3 regions of the Weizmannia sp. CD-2023 genome follow, and region 2 is predicted to be linked to each of the others. Evidence: riboswitches for the same ligand, from Rfam matches in the RefSeq annotation. Region 2 holds a riboswitch; each other region holds the start of a gene.
The links. A riboswitch is a leader RNA that binds a small molecule or an ion and turns the genes downstream of it on or off. The one in region 2 is predicted to bind thiamine pyrophosphate.
Positions count from the first base shown of each region.

Region 1: linked by a shared signal. The riboswitch ahead of thiT (energy-coupled thiamine transporter ThiT) and the one ahead of tenA (thiaminase II) in region 2 are both predicted to bind thiamine pyrophosphate.
Region 3: linked by a shared signal. The riboswitch ahead of P9687_RS09665 (ABC transporter permease) and the one ahead of tenA (thiaminase II) in region 2 are both predicted to bind thiamine pyrophosphate.

Region 1 covers NZ_JARTJQ010000017.1:6,282-12,625, forward strand. Annotated here, with positions in the region: gene P9687_RS01965 (3D domain-containing protein) at 1-521, opposite strand, end outside; gene P9687_RS01970 (FAD-dependent oxidoreductase) at 735-2,264, opposite strand; gene P9687_RS01975 (CBS domain-containing protein) at 2,332-2,793, opposite strand; gene P9687_RS01980 (MBL fold metallo-hydrolase) at 2,871-3,725, opposite strand; gene thiT (energy-coupled thiamine transporter ThiT) at 3,922-4,512, opposite strand; TPP riboswitch at 4,561-4,661, opposite strand; gene P9687_RS01990 (SOS response-associated peptidase) at 4,719-5,393, opposite strand; gene trhO (oxygen-dependent tRNA uridine(34) hydroxylase TrhO) at 5,774-6,344, opposite strand, start outside.
Region 2 covers NZ_JARTJQ010000025.1:48,829-55,172, reverse strand. Annotated here, with positions in the region: gene allB (allantoinase AllB) at 1-104, shown strand, start outside; gene thiW (energy coupling factor transporter S component ThiW) at 545-1,063, opposite strand; gene tenA (thiaminase II) at 1,103-1,924, opposite strand; TPP riboswitch at 1,916-2,005, opposite strand; partial or broken gene P9687_RS03005 (helix-turn-helix domain-containing protein) at 2,137-2,235, opposite strand; gene P9687_RS03000 (alpha/beta hydrolase) at 2,335-3,228, opposite strand; gene P9687_RS02995 (hypothetical protein) at 3,533-3,763, opposite strand; gene P9687_RS02990 (class I SAM-dependent methyltransferase) at 4,317-5,093, opposite strand; gene rlmD (23S rRNA (uracil(1939)-C(5))-methyltransferase RlmD) at 5,417-6,344, opposite strand, start outside.
Region 3 covers NZ_JARTJQ010000069.1:10,868-17,211, reverse strand. Annotated here, with positions in the region: gene P9687_RS09680 (DUF6688 domain-containing protein) at 1-697, shown strand, start outside; gene P9687_RS09675 (TetR/AcrR family transcriptional regulator) at 734-1,381, opposite strand; gene P9687_RS09670 (MFS transporter) at 1,350-2,597, opposite strand; TPP riboswitch at 3,009-3,120, shown strand; gene P9687_RS09665 (ABC transporter permease) at 3,367-4,131, shown strand; gene P9687_RS09660 (ABC transporter substrate-binding protein) at 4,143-5,132, shown strand; gene P9687_RS09655 (VOC family protein) at 5,536-5,934, opposite strand; gene P9687_RS09650 (phosphosulfolactate synthase) at 5,918-6,344, opposite strand, start outside.

The DNA of each region.
Region 1 (6,344 bases), on a different contig from region 2:
ACGGTCATCGTTTTTCCCTGCGGTTTTGGAGCCGCCTCTTTGGAAGATTCCACGTGCACGGTCGGCTTTTTCACGTCCACTTTTGCATTTTCCGTGTTTGTTTGCGGCTGGACGGAAACTTCCGCTGCACGTTCTTTTACTGTCACTTTGCTGTTCGGATTGGAACGAATCACGATTTGATCATGCGGGAAAATGACATCCGATGACAGATCGTTCCATTCTTTTATTTGTTCAACCGGCACGCCGTATTTTTTCGAGATATCCGACAGCGTGTCACCGGCTTTAATGACATAAACGTTTTTCGGGGAAATGGTTAACTTTTGTGAAGGATAAATCATTTCGGTGGAAAGTTGGTTATTTTGTTTTAATGTTTTAACGGATGTATTGTATTTTTGAGAGATCCCCCAAAGTGTATCCCCCGGTTTTACGGTATAAGTATCCGGCGCTGCGGCTTGTGCATTGACAGCCATTACGCTTGTGATGGTCACCGCAGCTGCAAGTGCTGATACTGCTTTTTTCATAAATTGTAACCTCCTCTTTTTGCCGGCTTTTGTGCCAACACCGTAAATCCTAACACACGGATTTAACAGGCGGATAACGGCAAAATGTTGATTTGGTTACACAAAAACGCTTCTTTGTAATCCCGTGAAAAATTTGTAACATAGGCATAAAGTCACGAATTCGCGCATAGAAGCAGAAAAACACCGTCGAATTGCGGCGGTGTTTGCAGCACTTTAGTCCTGTTGATCGATTTTTTTCAGCGGTTCTTTCGCCGGCCCTTCTACCACTTCGCCTGTACAAGCAAACCGCGAACCGTGGCACGGGCAGTCCCATGTGCGGTCTCCCGAGTTCCATTTCACTTCACAGCCCATATGGGTACATGTCGTATCGACCAGATAGAGGTTCCCGTCCTGGTCTTTGTAGGCGCCTACCCGCTTTCCGTTAATACGGACAACGGCCCCTTCGTCATTTTTTAACGCATCTAAAGATTGATCCCGCATGTCAAGTTTTCCTTTGACGAGCTGCCCGGCAACGTCGGTATTCGCAGAGATGAATTTTTTGACCATCGGATCCGCTTCAAAACGCTGCGGGGAAAAGATATCGGCATAAGGGTTCTCTTTTTGCATAATCCGGTCCCGCATCAGCATGGCGGCGAGATGGGTGCCGGTCATCCCCCACTTGCGGAATCCGGTTGCGACCATGACCCTTTCTTCATTTTTGGTAATGGGGCCGATATAAGGGATTTTATCCAATGTGGTCATATCCTGGGCTGACCATCGGCAGCAGAATGCCCCGATTCCGAATGTTTCTTCTGCAAACTTCTGCAATGCTTCATAGTGGCGGATCTCCGGTTCCCCGTGGCCGGTTTTATGGTTCTCTCCGCCGACCAAAAGCAGTTTTTCCCCGGCTCCTTCCGCTTCCCGGAATGAACGCGACGGCTGCTCCGCATTAATGTACATGCCGCCCGGAAAAGGTTTTACAGGTTTCACGGCAAGCAAGTACGAACGTTCCGGATACATTCTTGAGAAATACAAGCCTTTCGCATTGTAAAAAGGATAGTGTGTACAGATGCAAATGTATTTGCACGTCATGGTATGCCCTTTTTCCGTTTTGATTTTTAATGGGCTGCCAAAATCGATATCTTTCGCAGTGGTTTGTTCAAAAATCGGGACATTTTTGTCCATTAAATATTCAATCAGTGCTTTTAAGTACGAAAGCGGATGGAACTGTGCCTGCCAGGCCATTTTCACCGCTTTTTTCCCGGGAATCCCGTCCGGCAGCGAACCGATCCATTCTCCCGGGATGCCGAGGGTTTCATACGCCTGCATTTCTTTTTCCAGTTTTTCAATATATGCATCGGAATTGGTATAGAGAAAGGCATCCTGCCGCGAAAAATCACAGCGGATCCCGTGCTTCAGGATCGTTTGTTCAATGAACGATGCAGCTGTTTCGTTTGCTTTGTAATAAAGGGATGCTTTTTCTTTTCCTATATGCTGGATCAATTCATCATAAATGAGCCCGTGCTGTGCGGTGATTTTTGCCGTCGTATGCCCGCTTGTGCCATTTGCAATGGATCCGGCATCAAACAGGATCGTTTTATACCCTTCGTTTGCCAGCAAATAGGTAGTTACAATCCCGGCCATTCCGGCACCCACAACGGCCACATCGGCTTCCATATCCTGCGTTAACGATGGAAATTGCGGCATCGTGACCGTTTTGCGCCACAACGGTTCAGGAGATTGCGGCATTGAAGTTCCGTTCATGATTTGACCTCCCCGAAAGACTGTTATGTATAGTCTTCCCCGGGGAGGCCGGTCTAAACATTGCGATTTAGCTGTTGAGCAATTTATCCGTAATCTGGCGCATGATATCGCCTCTTGAGATGACGCCGACAACACGCCCTGCCTGATTGACGACCGGAAGCTTTTTAAAATGGTGTTTTGCCAGAATCCTGAGCGCATTTTCAAAATCGTCTTCAGGCCTTACCGTATACAGTTCCCGCCGTTTCATAATCTTTTCCACCGGGAAGTCCAGGCTGTGCACCAATTTTTCATTAAAGTCTTCCTGCTCATTTACCACGATCGTAATATAAAAATCGTAAACGGTCCGTGCCTTTGGCTGCAAAAAGCGGATGACATCCCCGTCGCTGATCATACCGAGCAGCTTTCCTTCCGCGTCCACGACCGGTACGCCGCCGATCCGGTGGTGGGCAAGCACCTTTAACAGTTCCCGGATCGTTGTCTCTTTTTTTACCGTAATAACATCCCGGATCATAAAATCTTTGACTTCCAATTTTCTCGCCCCTTTATATCCATCCATTTACAAATTATTGTAAACCTTTGCGGGGAAGGAAGCAATGAACAAACCGCCTATTGTGTGCCATCTACGTATTTCCCGTGATCCGGGAGCGCGATTTCATCAAATCCGGATACAAGGGCCTCAAGCCCTTTCCGCAAGCCGGAGCCAGACATCGGGATCCCGTGGCCGCAAACAGCAGTTTCCGGCTTTAAGGCAGCTAATTTTTCAACTGAGCGTTTGGCCGCTTTCCAGTCATTTGTAAAATAGCGCGGCGGCCCGTTTACTTCCTGCCTTTGCACCAGCACTTTCCAAAATTCATCCTGCCTGACGGTGATAAATGCGTCCCCCGTGATCAACACGCTGTCTGCTTCCCTGAAGAACGACACATGCCCTCTCGAATGGCCGGGCGTATGGATCCATTTCCAGCCCGGCAAAAATGGGACCGTCCCGTCTTCGGGAAGGGGCTGGACAGCATGGCCAAGATCAACCGGTTCATTCGGATAAATCATGGAAATCTTCGCCAGCAGGCCGCCTTCAACGGACGGATCGGGATCCGGATACGTTTCACGCCCGGTTAAATAGGGCAACTCCAATCGATGTGCAAAAACCGGCACGTCCCACTTTTCCAATAATGGCGCAATCGCTCCGACATGGTCAAAATGGCCGTGCGTCAGTAAAACCGCTTTTGGTTTTGCCTTTTCCCCGAAGCGTGCCCGCACGGCTGAAAATATCGCTTCGGCAGAACCCGGCATGCCGGCATCCACGAGAACAAATGCATCGGTTCCGGCCCTGCCGATCAGGCACACATTGACAATTTGGATGGTAAGGCAATAGAGATCCGGCAGCAATTCTCTGCCTGTTCCGCTTTCAATCGAAGTCATCGGGATGACCCGGTGGCCAAACGGGTGATGAATGTCTTTGTCCATAAAATCCCCTTTCTTTCATTTTCCTTCTATTTATCTTTTCCCGTTTCTCGAAAGCATTACCCGTAGCCTCCTATCATCAACCGAAAAAGCAGTAAAAACCGGACTGCCGGCTTTACAAGGCGCCTGTTACCATGAAGCCTCTTTCCTTCAGCGAAAACGGCAAGGCGCAGTTGGCCTTGCCGTTTTCAAGTTGCTTTTATGCCGCATGCCTGTGCGGATTGCGGTATTTTGTCAGCAGCTGCGGGGCGGCATTCAAGAGAATCGCCGCAACAGCTGCGCATAAAATCGCATTCCCAATCATCGTGCCGCCATTCATGATGAGAGAATAGAGAAACGCCGACTGTCCTTTAGGCGCATAGGAACCCCAAAAAATCACGCCGGCTACGAAATGCCAGAAATAGCGGGCAAAACTTCCGGTAAGAACGGAAAGGCATATCCAAAAAGTCATCGTGCCCTTTTTATAGTGACGACAGCTTCTTTCGACAAGCGGCCGGAAAAGCCCGGCAAACCCGATGAACGAAAAAGCGACCGGATATTCCATGATGCCCTGAAGCGGGTTAAGAATATCATTAGCATCACCGGTGACGATCTGCAGCAGGCTCCAAATAAATCCGGAAGCAACACTTGCTTTAAATCCCCAGCGAAAAGCGACCACAAAAATCGGCAGCATGGCAAACGACAGAGAAATCGCGGACGTCACCTTAATGGACGGCAATAAGTCCAACACGAGCGCGAACGCCGCAAAAATAGCCGCTTCAATCATAGCCTGTAAACTTAATTTGCCCATAAAAAAATCCCCCTTTTGGTATGCATGAACATAACGAACCATGGGAGGACAAAAGAAATTCCACATCCCTACGCCGGCATTAACCGGACAGGTTCAAAGGGTCAGAACATGGCGTTCACTCTCAGCTTAACGCTCCCCCTGTGGTTACGTTCATGAAATTGTCACCTTTATGATAAACTTTTTGCCACAACATTTCAACAAAAAATTTAATCTTTTGGCAATAACAGCTCCGGAAAATTGTTTTTCGGCGAATTGACGCGTTCAGATACGGCATACATTTCCATTAGGTCTGCATCATACTGCGAAAGGAGTGGCAACAGCCGGCCCGCCTCAGTGACCGATGTGTCCAGCCATTTTTCTTCATCTTCCCTGCGTAAAATCACCGGCATCCGGTCGTGAATTTTTGCCATCATCCTGTTCGCCTTTGTCGTTAAAATCGTGCAAGTAAAGACCGGATTCCCTTCCTGGTCCATCCATTTTTCCCAAAGCCCGGCCATCGCAAAAATGCCCCTGTTCTTAAGCCTGATCCGCATCGGCGCCCGGGTGCCGTCTTTTCGGTTCCACTCAAAAAAAGAATCGGCCGGAATGAGGCAGCGCCGCCTTTTCACTGCCTCCCGGAAACCCGGTTTCTGAAATACGGTTTCGCTTCTGGCATTGATCATCTTATGCCCGATTTTCGGATCTTTTGCCCAGGAAGGAATCAAGCCCCATTTTAAAAAACCGAGTCTGTACTGCCCATGGGCGCTGATCACGGCAGCCACCATTTGCGAAGGCGCGACATTATAACTTTTGGCATATTCACTGCTTGAAAAAGAAGCTTTGGCATGGAACCTTTCTTCCAATTCATTTACAGATGCCGTTAACGTGTACCTCCCGCACATCCAAATCCCGCCTTTCTTTCTATCCTGAAAATATTGCCCGCTGATTTTCATCCTCTGCCATACCGCGTATGAAGCGGCAAAGATGCCCATTTTTCCCCATTTTACACAAAAAACAGGCAGATAAAAAGGATTTGGCCCAGTTGCACCAAATCCTTTCTCTGTTCCGGAACGCACCGCTTGTTAACCCTGCCCCCGAGCTGGGATGTTTGCAGCAGTTCCCGGTTTTTCTTCTCTTTTTCACATTCCGCTCTTTAGGCCTTGTTTCTTTCAAGAAAATGCCGTTTCCGAAGCAAGGAATCGTTCCGGCAGGGAGCGAGCACGGTTTCCATGCCCTTTTTCACCATCCGCTTTTCGGATCGTAAGGTTAAAAGCCGCACCGGTTACCGGTTTAACGCCGCGTCTTCTTCTTCGATCCGGCGCAGCCGTTCAGCCACTTCTTCCGGTGTAAGGCCGTGTTCTTTTACATATAAGTTATTTGGTACGGTACGGCATTCATGCGAGCAGCTCCGCATATATTTATGTTCATTTTCTTCCGAGCATAAAATTTGCTTGTTGCAGGCCGGGTTGGCGCAGTTGACATAACGTTCGCACGGTTCCCCCGTAAAATAATCCCGGCCGACAACGACATGTTCTTTTCGATTGACCGGAACGGAAATCCGTTCGTCGAATACATACAGTTTGCCGTCCCACAGCTCGCCCTGCACTTCCGGATCCTTTCCGTATGTTACAATCCCGCCGTGCAGTTGGCCGACATCTTCAAACCCTTCTTCCAAAAGCCAGCCCGAAAATTTTTCACAGCGGATGCCGCCTGTGCAATACGTCACAATTCTTTTGCCTTTTAATTGATCTTTATGTTCGCGCACCCATCCCGGCAGTTCGCGGAAAGCGCGGATATCCGGGCGCAATGCTCCGCGGAAATGGCCGAGATCATACTCATAATCATTGCGCGCA
Region 2 (6,344 bases):
GACAGCTCGTATTTGATCTGGATGGCGGCGGTATCACAGGTGAGCCGGTTGGCAAATGGATCCGGCCAGCGAAGGTCCCAGACTATGCCGGAGTGCCGTCATAATGCCAACAGCATCAGGCTCTGTTTTCAAGAGCCTGTTGTTGCTGGCACAGATTTTGGGACAGGAATAAAAATAACACAAGACAGCTTGCTGTTTTCAAGAGCCTGGTTTTGCTGGCATAAATTTTGGCCGGTTATCAATAGCTGGCATCCTGTATGTGCCGTGGCAATGCCTTCAATTCTCCGTGGTGCTTCACTCAAATGTAAATGTAAGAGGAAGCTCGTATTCAATCTGGATAGCGGCTGTATACAGGCGAGCCGGTTGGCAAATGGATCCGGCCAGCGAAGGTTTCAGACTATGCCGGAGTGCCGTCATAATGCAAGCAAAATCAGGCTCTGTTTTCAAGAGCCTGATTTTACTGGCATGGATTTTGACCGGTTATCAATGGCTGGCAACCTGTATGCACCATGGCAAATGCCTTCAATCCTCCGTGGTGCTTCACTCAAAGCTTACGGTTGCTTACGGTATGATTGATCATTCTGTCCCACCCTTTATTTTTTTGTAAAACTTTTATCAAAACATAGCCAAAAATGGCCCCTGCAAAAGAGCTTAAAAAGAAGGCAGGGATAAATCCGAAAAGCGTTGACGCTTGGCCGAGCAGAAAAACAGCAATGGGATAACAGGCCAGGGCACCGAGAATGCCTGTCCCCATGACCTCCCCAACAAAGGCAAAAATGAGCTTATTCGTCTTCGCGTACAGATAAGCTGCCAAAAACGCGCCGATCATGCTTCCCGGAAAGGCAAAAATACTCCCTGTCCCAAGCAAGTTACGTAAAAGCGAGGATATAAAGGCTTGTGCAACCGCATAACCGGGGCCGAGTAAAACAGCCGAGAGTATGTTGGCAAAATGCTGTACCGGAAAAATTTTTGCAAAACCAACCGGGATATAAATCAAGCTGCTGGATGCAGTTGTGATAGCTGCAATAACTGCAGTTGCTGTTATTTTTTGTGTTTTTCTCATTAGAACCAACCTTCCCTCCTTTTTAGTTGCGAATGAAAATCAGACCGGCCAGTCTTGTTTTTTATCGTTCATATCCCAAAATAAATATTCATACTTTGAGGCCATTTGAAAATGGCGTTCTAAGGCCATCAGTTCCGTTTCTGATTTTCCGCTTGCCAGTTGGTCCATTAAGTCAATTAACCACTGCGTTCCGGAGCCGAACGTTTCTGAAGAATAGGTTTCGATCCATTTCTTGTAAGGATTGGCCTCCAATGTGTCTCGATGATTTACTTTTAGCAGTTTCCCAATTTCCCAATAATCCCAGGCACACGGCAACAAGCAGGCAACAAGTTCAGCCAAGCCTCCATTGGCGGCCACTTGTAGCATGTAACTCGTGTAAGCAAGGTTGGCCGGCGTTGGTTGAGTTGCTTCTAAATCCGTGCGTGTAATGCCAAACTCGGCAGCGTATTGGCGGTGTAGTTCCATCTCAAAATGCAACGATTCATGGAGCACCGCAGCAAATCTCGTCATAATGTCCAGGTTACCCGCTTTCACAACACCCATGGCAAACAGTTTTGCGTACTCAACTAAATATACGTAATCCTGCTTTAAATAATAGATAAATTTATCTCTTTCTAAAGTTCCGTTCCCCAGTCCCACGACAAAAGGATGGTTATGGTTTTTCTCCCAAATCGGCTGGACATTTTGATATAGCCTTTCTGTAAAAGATCGTTTCAACAATGATTCCTCCTTGTTTACCGGGAAAACGATTACGGTTTGCAGGCTGGTTTCTCCCTTTGCCCTAAGCAGCTTCAAAATAAAAAACCCGCCCTCCATCGGAAAGCGGGTGTATAAATTACAAATCATCAGGTGTAATTTCATTACCTACTTCCCTACGCTAGTACGAACTAGATCAGGTTCTAAGGGTACTTCTCAGCCAATCCGGCGCCCCTAGTAGACGATTGTGAATATTCATTTTCATTAATTTTACCATATCATAGTCCCGAATTTTGTGCAACAGCAAAATTATTGCCCGTCTTTTAAGTTTTTGTTAAATATGAAAAAAAGCACAGGATGTTACCTCAAATGCCGCCCGTACCACGCTTCAGTTCCCGAGATACGGTATTTTTTTTACAGCCAACCACATCAGCGATTACTTGCATGGATTTTCCTTCTGCACGAAGGGTGGCAATCTACTCCATGGATAAACCTCCGTATTGATTGCGTTTTTATCGCAAACGGTTTATCATGTTTTTTTTCATTTATTTAGCTTGTTGCATTTGATTATCCAACTAGCCTTTTGTAATTTTATCAAAAAAGTCTATATAATCTACTATTGCATTTTCAAAATAATCACCTAAATAAATATTGAAATGTCCACAATCGTACGCTTTAATCGTTGCTTTCTTGGAGCGTTTTGCACACTTTATGGTTGCCCAAGCAGGTGCTAATGTATCTTTCCGACAAACCGCATAAAATATCGGTATTTCTATATTTTTAGTGTATCTACTAGGTGAACATTTAAAAAATTCTAAAACTGTTCTTGCAGGGGCTTTATTCACAAACTTTAAATTTTCAGGCATCAACTTAAAAACCTCTTTGTAATCAGGAACAGCCATCATCGCTACTTTCCCATGCGCATCCACCAATTTAATCATGACCGGATGATACCCGGTAATAGAAGATAAAACGTCGGCTATGACAAAGGGGAATATTTTTAGGGCAGATAGCGGTGAGACCGTTTTCATTGTAGCTAAATTGTTTGTATATGGGCACTGTGCCACGGTTGCAAGAATATCTATTCGATGAGCTGATAGGGTTATAACGTGTCCCCCACTAAACGAACTTCCAAACAGGAGTATTTTACTATCATCAATCCTATCATTCTTTTTGATGAAATCAATGGCAGAGTTCCAATCTGCAAGTTGTTCTTTTACATTTATCCGTTGTCTTTTATTTCCGTCACTTGCTCCATGGTTACGATAATCAAATAAAAAGCAGGCATACCCGGCAGCAGCAAACCTTTCAGCATATGCGTCCAACCGCATTTCACGCACTCCACCCAAGCCATGAGCCATTACAATTACCGGGCATCTTTTATCTACATTGGGTAGATATAGCCACGCGCTACACCTTGTTCCATTTGAATAAAAGTCAATATCTTCTCGTCGAAATTGATTGTTCATTTTTCTCCCTTCTCCCGCTTCAGGCGAGCACAAACATTGCACGAAATAGAATTGACATATACGTATAAAAATGGCTCCACAGTGAACTACTCCCACTTCGACGGGTCACTCGAAGTAGGGGCTTCTCGACTTATCGTTACTTTTACGAGCTAACGAAAGCTGACCAAGCGATCCTTTTTGTTCCAAGCGTTTATGTTTCATACTAACCCCAATAAGCATATGCCTTCTTGTTTGTATCCCCGAATATTGCTCAATTCGTCCAGCGCAGTTTGTGACCAAAATACACGATACTCTTTGTCCACGCTTAAGACCCCTTGAAACATCTCCGAAGATACTTAAGCCCCTGTTCTTTGCTGTAAATGCGTCCGTTTCGCCGATCTTCGCGACTCTTTTGAACCTGACGAACAACTTCTTCATCTTTTGCCAGATATTCAACTTCCTTTTCGTTTAGTGCTTGTTCTCCCCGCTTGAAGGTTAAAAATTCAATAAAATCATACACTTCAAGGACATCTTGTTCAGGAATTTGATCAATCATCCGCTTTAATTCTTCACGGCTCACTCTCAAAACGTTTCACCGCCTTGTGGTTTATTTTCTCATTATATTTTTTAAATGCAAACACACTCCACATGGCTCAGGTGCTGTGAGATATCAGGACGTCCTATCCGTTAAGCAGAATCTGGGTTAGCCATGAGACATCTTTTAAAACGATACTCAATCAATAGCGTTTGCTGCGACATTGAAGGGTATTGATTCTGGCCCGGCCTTAAAATAGCAGTACCGGCCACTTTCCCTAATTTGCCGCGTTTCGGCACTGTCCAGGAAATGGCCGAAATTGGTTAAAAATACTTCAATTTCAGGACTTATATTTTCGGAAATCTATTTTATCAATGTCTTTATAATTGTTATGATCTGCTCTATAACTATTCATAGAGGAAGCCTCATAAACACATAAATATTGTTCAGGATTTAGTAAATAAAATTGAACATCCCCCTTTTGATGCATTTCCGGATCTTCTAATTTTACGCCTGCAAAATTGGGGAAAGTGGGTAGTTGTTCTTACCCGTTGCCCTGCAGGCGGTCAATCAGCTAAATAGTTGCCTTCCATATTGTCCACCGGTCTTTTTCAACGATGTTATTTTCCTTTGTCACCTTTTTCTGGACATAATCGGTCAGCAAACTTAGTTCTTGATCATCCAGTTCATACAAAATGCTTCTTCCTGTTCTTTCACTTATGTCTTTTAATAATTGCGCTTTATTTTCGTGCACCTTTCTTGTTTCCCATAATTTAACTTCTTCAATTTTTTTGAACCCTGCTTCTTGCAAAGCCTCGATGACCGTTTGGCTGCTATGCCTGCGTTTTATTTCCTCATCAATTAATTTTGGAAATAACTCAAATAAATACCCTCTGATGTTTGTGTTATCTCCTTCTAATAAGCAATCATCGGGTGTGCGATCTTGAATAATAAAAACCCCGCCATCCTTTAACAGTCTGTGTGCTTCTTTAAAACAAGCATGCAAATCCCAAAGATGGTGTATTAACGCTCTTTCAATCACCAATTGAAAGCTTTGACTTTCTAAGCCTGTATCATAAGCGTTTCCGAGTTGAAAGGAGATATTTTTATAGTCTTTACAATTTTCCTTCGCTCCTTCAAGAATCGGTTCCGAAAAATCGATGCCTATAACAGTTTGAACGCCCATATCTGCCAGGGCTTTCGAATAAATCCCTCCTCCGCACCCGATATCTAAAGCGTTTGATATATGCTCGACAGTTAGCAGACTTTTCATCATGTCAATCCAGGAACGATCCGCAACACGGGTTGTATAAGTCAATCGATTTTGCTTACTGTGAAAATCAATTCCCATTTCTTATCCCTCATCTCTATTGAAAAATCATATTACTCTAAAAACTGAACTTAGTTTTTTACATTAAGACCAAGTCATCCATTTTACATCCTAATTGCTTTTGCAACCGGTAACAAAATAGCAATGTTTCGCTCATTCTCTCCAGCTTTATTTTATTATACCTCATTGGAAAGAAAAATTCGGAAAATTTTATTACAAATCATAAATATTCATTATAGTCCCGGTAATAAGCCGGCTATTGGAGATTTTTGATTTTGAATAAAAAATCGCCCTGATTTTGGAAAGGTGATTTTCACAAAATCAGGGCTTTGTATCGTTGCTGTTTACACATCTAAAACCAAATGCGCCACGCACTCCACATGCACCGTATGCGGGAACAGGTCCACCGGCTGGACGGCAGTCAGTTTGTAGCCAAACGGTTCGAGTTCTTTTATATCCGTTGCAAATGTGTCCGGGTTGCAGGAGACATAGACAATGCGCGCAGGTTTTGCCCGGCCGATTTTGCGCATCACTTTGCCGCCGGCGCCGGAACGCGGTGGGTCGAGAAGCAACAGTTCCGGGTTGCCGAAGCTTTCCAGCACTTCATCAATCCCTTTGCGTGCGTCTTTGGCAAGGAAATATGTGTTTGAAATGCCATTGTCTTTTGCATTCCGTTTTGCCGATTCGATCGAGGATTCAACAATTTCAATGCCGGCAAGTTCCCTGACACGGTCCGCAAACGGCAGCGAGAATGTGCCGACGCCGCAGAACAGGTCAATCATTTTTTCCGCTTTCTCCGGCCGGCCCATTTCAAGCGCAAGATCGACGAGTTTCTGTGCCTGTACTGGGTTGGTTTGGAAAAATGTATCGAACCATATCCGGTAACGGTAACCACCCATTTCATCGTAAATAAAATCACGTCCGGAGAGGACATGTGTTTTTTCCGCCTGTGTCCGGTCTGCCCAGTCGGTATTTTCGAGCCAGAGCAGGCTTTTTACTTGCGGGAAGTTGCCGGTGATCCGCTCTGCCAAATCGCGGGCCGCTTCAGCTAGTTCCCCATCCGGCGCTTCGGTTGCAAACAGGGCGAGCATCATTTCCCCTGTTGCAAAAGACTGGCGCACCATTAAGTGGCGTAAGAGGCCTTCGTGCGCATCTTTGTCATAGCCTTTTAAGCCATGCTCTTTTACCCACGCGGCCACTTCCATCGCGCCATCCACCATTTCTTTTCCGGCAATCAGGCACGTTTCAAGTGGAATCACTTTCCGGAAATTC
Region 3 (6,344 bases), on a different contig from region 2:
AAAACTTGGGGATATGTATTCCGTCCGAGCATTTCAATATAGCTTATTTTGCCTTGCTTTACTGTATATCACCAAGTTAAAAGATTCACTGAATGAGTTTTCAATAAAAATGAGGAAAGAGACTGTACAGTATAAGGGATTTCTTCTTTTACTCTTTAAAATTTCCGTACGGTATAGTAAAATGCCTCGATTGTGGGCGATTTGTTTTTTTCCTGTTTTGCTTATTGTCCAAATGGTCCTCATATTATTTGGTCAGCGGCCGGACAGCTTTATCCGTTTGTTTTTAGATACAAGTTCTTTCACCTATTCCAGGATACCCAATCCCCCTCCGGAAATGTTAAAAGGAGACGAACACTATTTATGTTCTGTGGCAGCGAGGGGGCACACAAAAGTCGTTAAGCCGGTAAGGGCAGGGCTCCGGCACGGCAAAAGAATTCCTGTGAACCGCCAGCTGCTTGTTGCGAATGCTTTCGAACATCTACTTGAAGAATACATGCCGCGTATGCATCACTTCATCCGCTATATTTATGATAAATACGGTTATCCTCTCAGCAGGCATATCCGTACAAAGTGGTCAGCGGACCTTGTCTATCTTTTCATGAAACCTTTGGAATGGTTTTTTCTGTTTATCTTATATACAGTGGATCAAAAACCGGAAAACAGGATTCAGATTCAATATAGCGAATTGCGTAAATAACGATCATCATCGTTTTATATCTGAACCCGGTTCGTATCAACCGGGTTCAATCTTGGTGTCCAAATGCCAGTCTGCATTTTCATCGGGATGCAAAGCCTGAATTAAGTATAAATTTAACGCCTCAAGCTGTCCGCCTACTGCCACTCTTTCTGGTTCTTCCACTTGAGCCATTAAAATCAGGCCGTCCCATATGTTCACCATAAAATTGACAATCGTTTCAAGCGGCTGTACCGGATGAAATTCACCCTGTTTTACGCCCTCTTCCAGAAGCGCTAAAAAGCTTTTCATGGCCCGGGTATACCTTTTTTGGAAAAATGCCTTTCTTTCCGGATTGCGCCACCTGGTGACAGAGTATTCATACATTACGATCCCGTAAGGATTTGGCAAACTTTGGCAAACCACTTTCTGATAGGCTTGAATGGCATCCCATATTTTTTCGTGGCTGCCTGCCAGGTCTTGAATATACGTATAAAATGAATCGTCATTTTTTTCAATAACCGCCTGCATGATTTCTTCTGTGTTGGAAAAATACTGATACAGATTTCCTCTGCTAATGCCGGCTTCTTTTACGATATCCTGCATGGTAACAGGTTCATAGCCTTTTCGTTCAAACACCCGCTTCGCAGCATCCAATATATGATTTTTTCTTTCTTCAAGATGTTGTTTTGATACCCTCGGCGACATGAATTTCCTTCCTTTCTGCTTTTTTCATTGCGATTGCGGAAACGGCAGCAAGCAGGCAAGTGGTTCCGCCAGAGATCAGGAATGCGAGACGGACGCCAAACCACTCTGAAAGCGAGCCTCCAAGTAATATGCCAACAAGCACAGCGAGTGTAGAAAGGCTGTTGATGGTACCGAACACTCTTCCGGTATGCGTTTCAGGCGTTTTCTTTTGGACGAGCACATCGAAAGGAATGGCAGCCATTGTAAAAGAAAAACCCATCAGAAAAAAGACGCAAGGGTAAACGGCTTCAATGATGCCGATCGGCCAGCCGGTACCCGTACTTACTATGATACACCCCAAACCAAGTATGGCGGGGCTGATTTTTAAAGTGATTAATTTCTCCCCTAACTTTATTTTCGTAAACAGCACGGAAGCAGTAAGCATGCCAAAACCGCTTGCCGCAATACACCAGCTCGCAAAATGGACCGTTGCGTTCTTGATATCCCTTATTAATATCATGGCCTGGGAATCAGAAATTTGCAAGGCCAGTATCATGGTACAAAAAACGATCAGACCCATTTTTAACACGGGAAAACCGGAGAGAAAGCGAAATCCTTCAGTTAGCGCGACCTTTTCCCGATGTTCTAGATCACTTTTTACCGGGCTCTGTAATGTTGGCGCCTTGATTCCAAACAGCAGGAGGGCGGAGAGGAAGAAAGAAATGGCATCAAGATAAAAAGCGCCTTTGATTCCGGTCAGGCTGATCAATGCGCCGCCTGCTACCGGCCCGATGATTTTGGCGCTGTTATTGATCATCTCGCTTGTGCCGATTGCCGCCTGTATTTGGTTTTCACCAACAACTTGGCGAAGCAGGCCGCTTTCTGCAGGGGTGAAGACGGCTGAGAAAAAGCCCAAAAAAAATAGAAAGATATAAACTTGCCAAAGCGAAACGGAAAAAGCAATCCCGAGCACACAACCGCAGCGGGCGAAATCCGAGAAGCTCATCAGCACTTTACGGTTAAACCGGTCTGCCAGCCAGCCGGCAGGGGATCCAAATAAAATTGACGGCAGCACCATGCATAATGTAATGCCTGCCATTGCAATCGGGTCAGCGTGCCACTTAAATGCCACTAATGCAAACAATGCAACAAGATGCAGCCAGTCGCCAAGATTTGAAACGGTTTGCGCACTGATTAAGAATAGAAAGGAATGATTTTTAAAAAGCGAATGCTTCATTATGCTCCTCCTTAAATGACACATGTGTCGTTTTTATAATTATAAGCGACATTTGTGTCATTTAACAAGACTATTTTCATCTTTTTCATAAAATTGGTTTTTTTGTGAGCATACAAGCACGAGAAGAGGGGGCGATGTGGTTGTTTCCGTCAGCACTTGCAACCGCAGCCGCTGTCGTATAAATATCTGAATGGCTATCTATTCAGTTTACGATGACGGAATGAAGCGTTAAATGAGCTTATATATCGTGAATAAGAGGCAAATCATGATGATTAAAAGTTTTTTTGCTTTTTTTCCCGGGTTTTTTGGTAAAAACAGGAGCCCTGACTATCGAACCAATTACCATAGAAAAAAGCCTGCACCACTTTACACAAGCAAATAGAAAGCCTATAATAGAAAAAAGTGAATATTTCAGACTACTAGGGGTGCCCGGATTGGCGGGCTGAGAGAAAAACAGTTGGTTTTTCAACCCTTTGGACCTGATCCGGATCATGCCGGCGTAGGAAAGTAGGGATTTGTGAAAATTTTCTTGCTTATTAAAGTCAGGTCTTTTACAGGCCTGGCTTTTTTCTGTTGGAAGGGAGGGAAAATAGCTGCTTTTAGGGCGGTAACCGGAAAAACCCCGTCAATGACGACGGGCAGGAAGAAATAAAAACAAAAAGTAGGTGGAAGATTGCTATAGCAGGAAAAAATTCAAATGGTTGAACGGGCTTTGGAACGGTTTGCAGCTTATACATATTGGAAGTTTGGATGAAAGGAGGTTTCCTAAATGAAGTGGCGAAAATGGCTGGGGGATTACGGACTTTTTTGCGTTACGATGCTAGTCTTGATAGCCATCTGGCAGTGGGTCATACAGAAAGGGATGATCCCGTCTTTCATTTTGCCGTCCCCTTCCCAAATCTATGCATCTTTCATAGAAAATCACAGGCAATTAATAAATGTGCATTTGCCAGCGACAGTGGAGGAAGTCGGCATCGGTTTTCTTTTATCCGTTGCGGGTGGAGTGATGATCGGTGTCCTCATGTATGTTTCCAAAATGGCTGAAAAAATCTTTTATCCGTTTCTTGTTATTTCGCAAACGATCCCGCTTGTCGCCGTATCACCTGTTTTTATGATGTGGTTCGGTTATTCAGTTTGGAGCAAGGTAGCGATCATTGTGTTAACGGCTATCTTTCCGATTGTAATCAGCACTTTTGACGGATTAAAAACCGTTGATTCCGCCTATTTGAATTTGTTTCGGACAATGGGCGCCAGCCGCTGGGATATTTTTCGAAAACTTTCTGTCCCAATGGCTCTTCCTCAATTTTTATCCGGCTTGAAATTATCGGTTGTATATTGTGTCAGCGGGGCAGCGATCGGGGAGTGGCTTGGCGCAACTGCGGGGCTTGGATTTTTTAGCAAGCGAATGTCCGGATATTTGCAGTCGGACGCAGTTTTTTCGGCCGTTTTTCTTTTGGCTGCGTTCGGCATGGGATTATTTTTGCTTATTTATGGGATGGAAAAAGGCTTATTGAAAAACAGAACAAAAATTTAGGGGGATTTTCAATGAAAAAACGATGGATAATGGCCGCTGTGCTCGCATGTTTCCTAGGTGCCTGCAGCAATCATTCGCAGCAAGCAACGAAACATGTGCAAAAAGTAACGATCATGCTGGATTGGTATCCAAATGCGGTTCATTCTTTTCTTTATGTAGCCCAGGAAAAAGGCTATTTTAAAGCGCAGGGCCTTGATGTCAGCATCAAAATGCCTTCTGACACAAATGACCCGTTAAAACTTGCGGCTGCGAATCGAATTGATATTGCATTAAGTTATCAACCCCAAGTGTTAATCGCGCGCGATGAGAAGATTCCGGTCCAATCTTTTGGCACCGTCGTCCGCCATACGCTGAACCGTGTGATGGTGCCGGCTTCAAGCGGCATCCGCTCACCGAAAGACCTGGCGGGCAAAACGGTCGGCTACTCTTCCATTCCGCTGGAAGAAGCAGCCGTGCGGACAATGGTCAAAGCAGACGGGGGCGATCCGGACAAGGTGAAAACAGTGGATGTTGGCTATGATTTAATCCCTGCTCTGACAGCCCATAAAACTGATGCGATCGTCGGCGGTTTTGTCAATCATGAACAGCTGCTGCTGGAAAAGGAGGGCGTACCCGTTAGAGCGTTCAATCCGGCAAAATACGGCGTTCCGGATTATGACGAACTCGTTTTCATCGCAAACGAAAATAAGCTGAAACAGCAGCCAGACATTTTTAAAAAATTTCTTGCTGCTGCCGAAAAAGGCCAGCAATATGTCAAAAAACATCCGGAAAAGGCGCTTGCCATTTTGTTAAAACATGAAGATGCCTCCTCACCGCTGGATAAAAATGTGGAAACGAAGAGCCTGCACATTTTACTGCCGAAGATGGACGAGAAAAATAAAACTATTGCCGATCAGGACCCAAAAAAATGGCAAGACGTTTCGGATTGGCTGTACCAGGCAAAAATCACAAAAACACATGTCAATCCCGAAAAGGCTTTTGTCAACTTAGAAAATCAATAAGAAACCAAAATGACCGGAAGTGAAGACAACATTTACTTCCGGTAGCGTTTGAATACGAGGAATCCGGGTGAATGGGGCGGTAAATGTTGGCGTTTGTTAACAACTTCCGGATCTATTCCCGAATTTCAAGCACCGCTCCTTCCTGTAAGAATTCGAAAAAAACCGCAGCTGTATGGTCTGCGGTTTTTTTGCATGGTTTGCCTGTAATTTTTTGATGTGAAGCAGAAGGAAGGCTCACTGCAACTTCGTGAAGAACCCGGCGTAAAACATCAGCCGCCTTTTGCTGAGGCAGGTTAGGAGTAGAAAACGCTGCACCCAGAGCATGCCTGCAAGCCGACAAAATGGGGTCGCTGTCTAGAAAAAGCAGGCGCATGGCCCGGCCTTGAGCAATGAATGGGACTGGTTAATACACCATGCTTTCATCGTGGTAATATTTAAATTCGAGCAAGTTGTTAGAGGGGTCTTGGAGGAAAAATGTCCAATGTTCCTCTTGCTTGCCTCCAAACCGGACCATTTTCTCCTGGAAAAATGGTAAATGGTTTTTCTTTGCAGATTGAAGGGTTTCCTCAAATGCTGCTTTATTCAAAAAAGTAATGCCGAAATGGCGGGGATACATTTTCGGGTTAGAATCTATTTTTTCAGGGCTCAGATGGCAGACAACCTGGTCCCCGAAAAAATTGAAAGTGACCCGGTCATCATACCGGCGCGCCACCTTGCAGCCTAATTTTTCATAGAAATCGGCTGTTTCATCAAGATCTTTGCACGGAATCGCCAAATGAAAAATTTTATCTGTTTCTCTCATGGGAATCTCCTCCAATAAAAAAAGTATCTGATCGCAAACCGAGCCTTAATGTTTCAAGCGCAAGGGCATCCGAAAAAGGGATGTTGGCCAAATTGGCATCCGGACCGAGATGGTGGATAAAAAAAGCCTGGAGCTGCTTGTTGGGCGCTTCGAAAATCAAAGAATCGCGAGGAATCCCGGAGTCCAGGATGGCCGCAAACATCTCCTCCCGTATTTCCCCGTCCCCGTTGCAAATGCCGCTCGTGCCGCTTTCCCTTGCCTCTGTCATCACTTTATATGCGCCTGCTTCTAAATCTTGACTAATCGATTCCAGCCATAACGCGGGCGTATCGGCCATTGATTTGGCAGCATCTTTTGAGCCGACTTCACTTAACACTTTAAACTCCTTTGAAAACTCCGCAATATAGCGG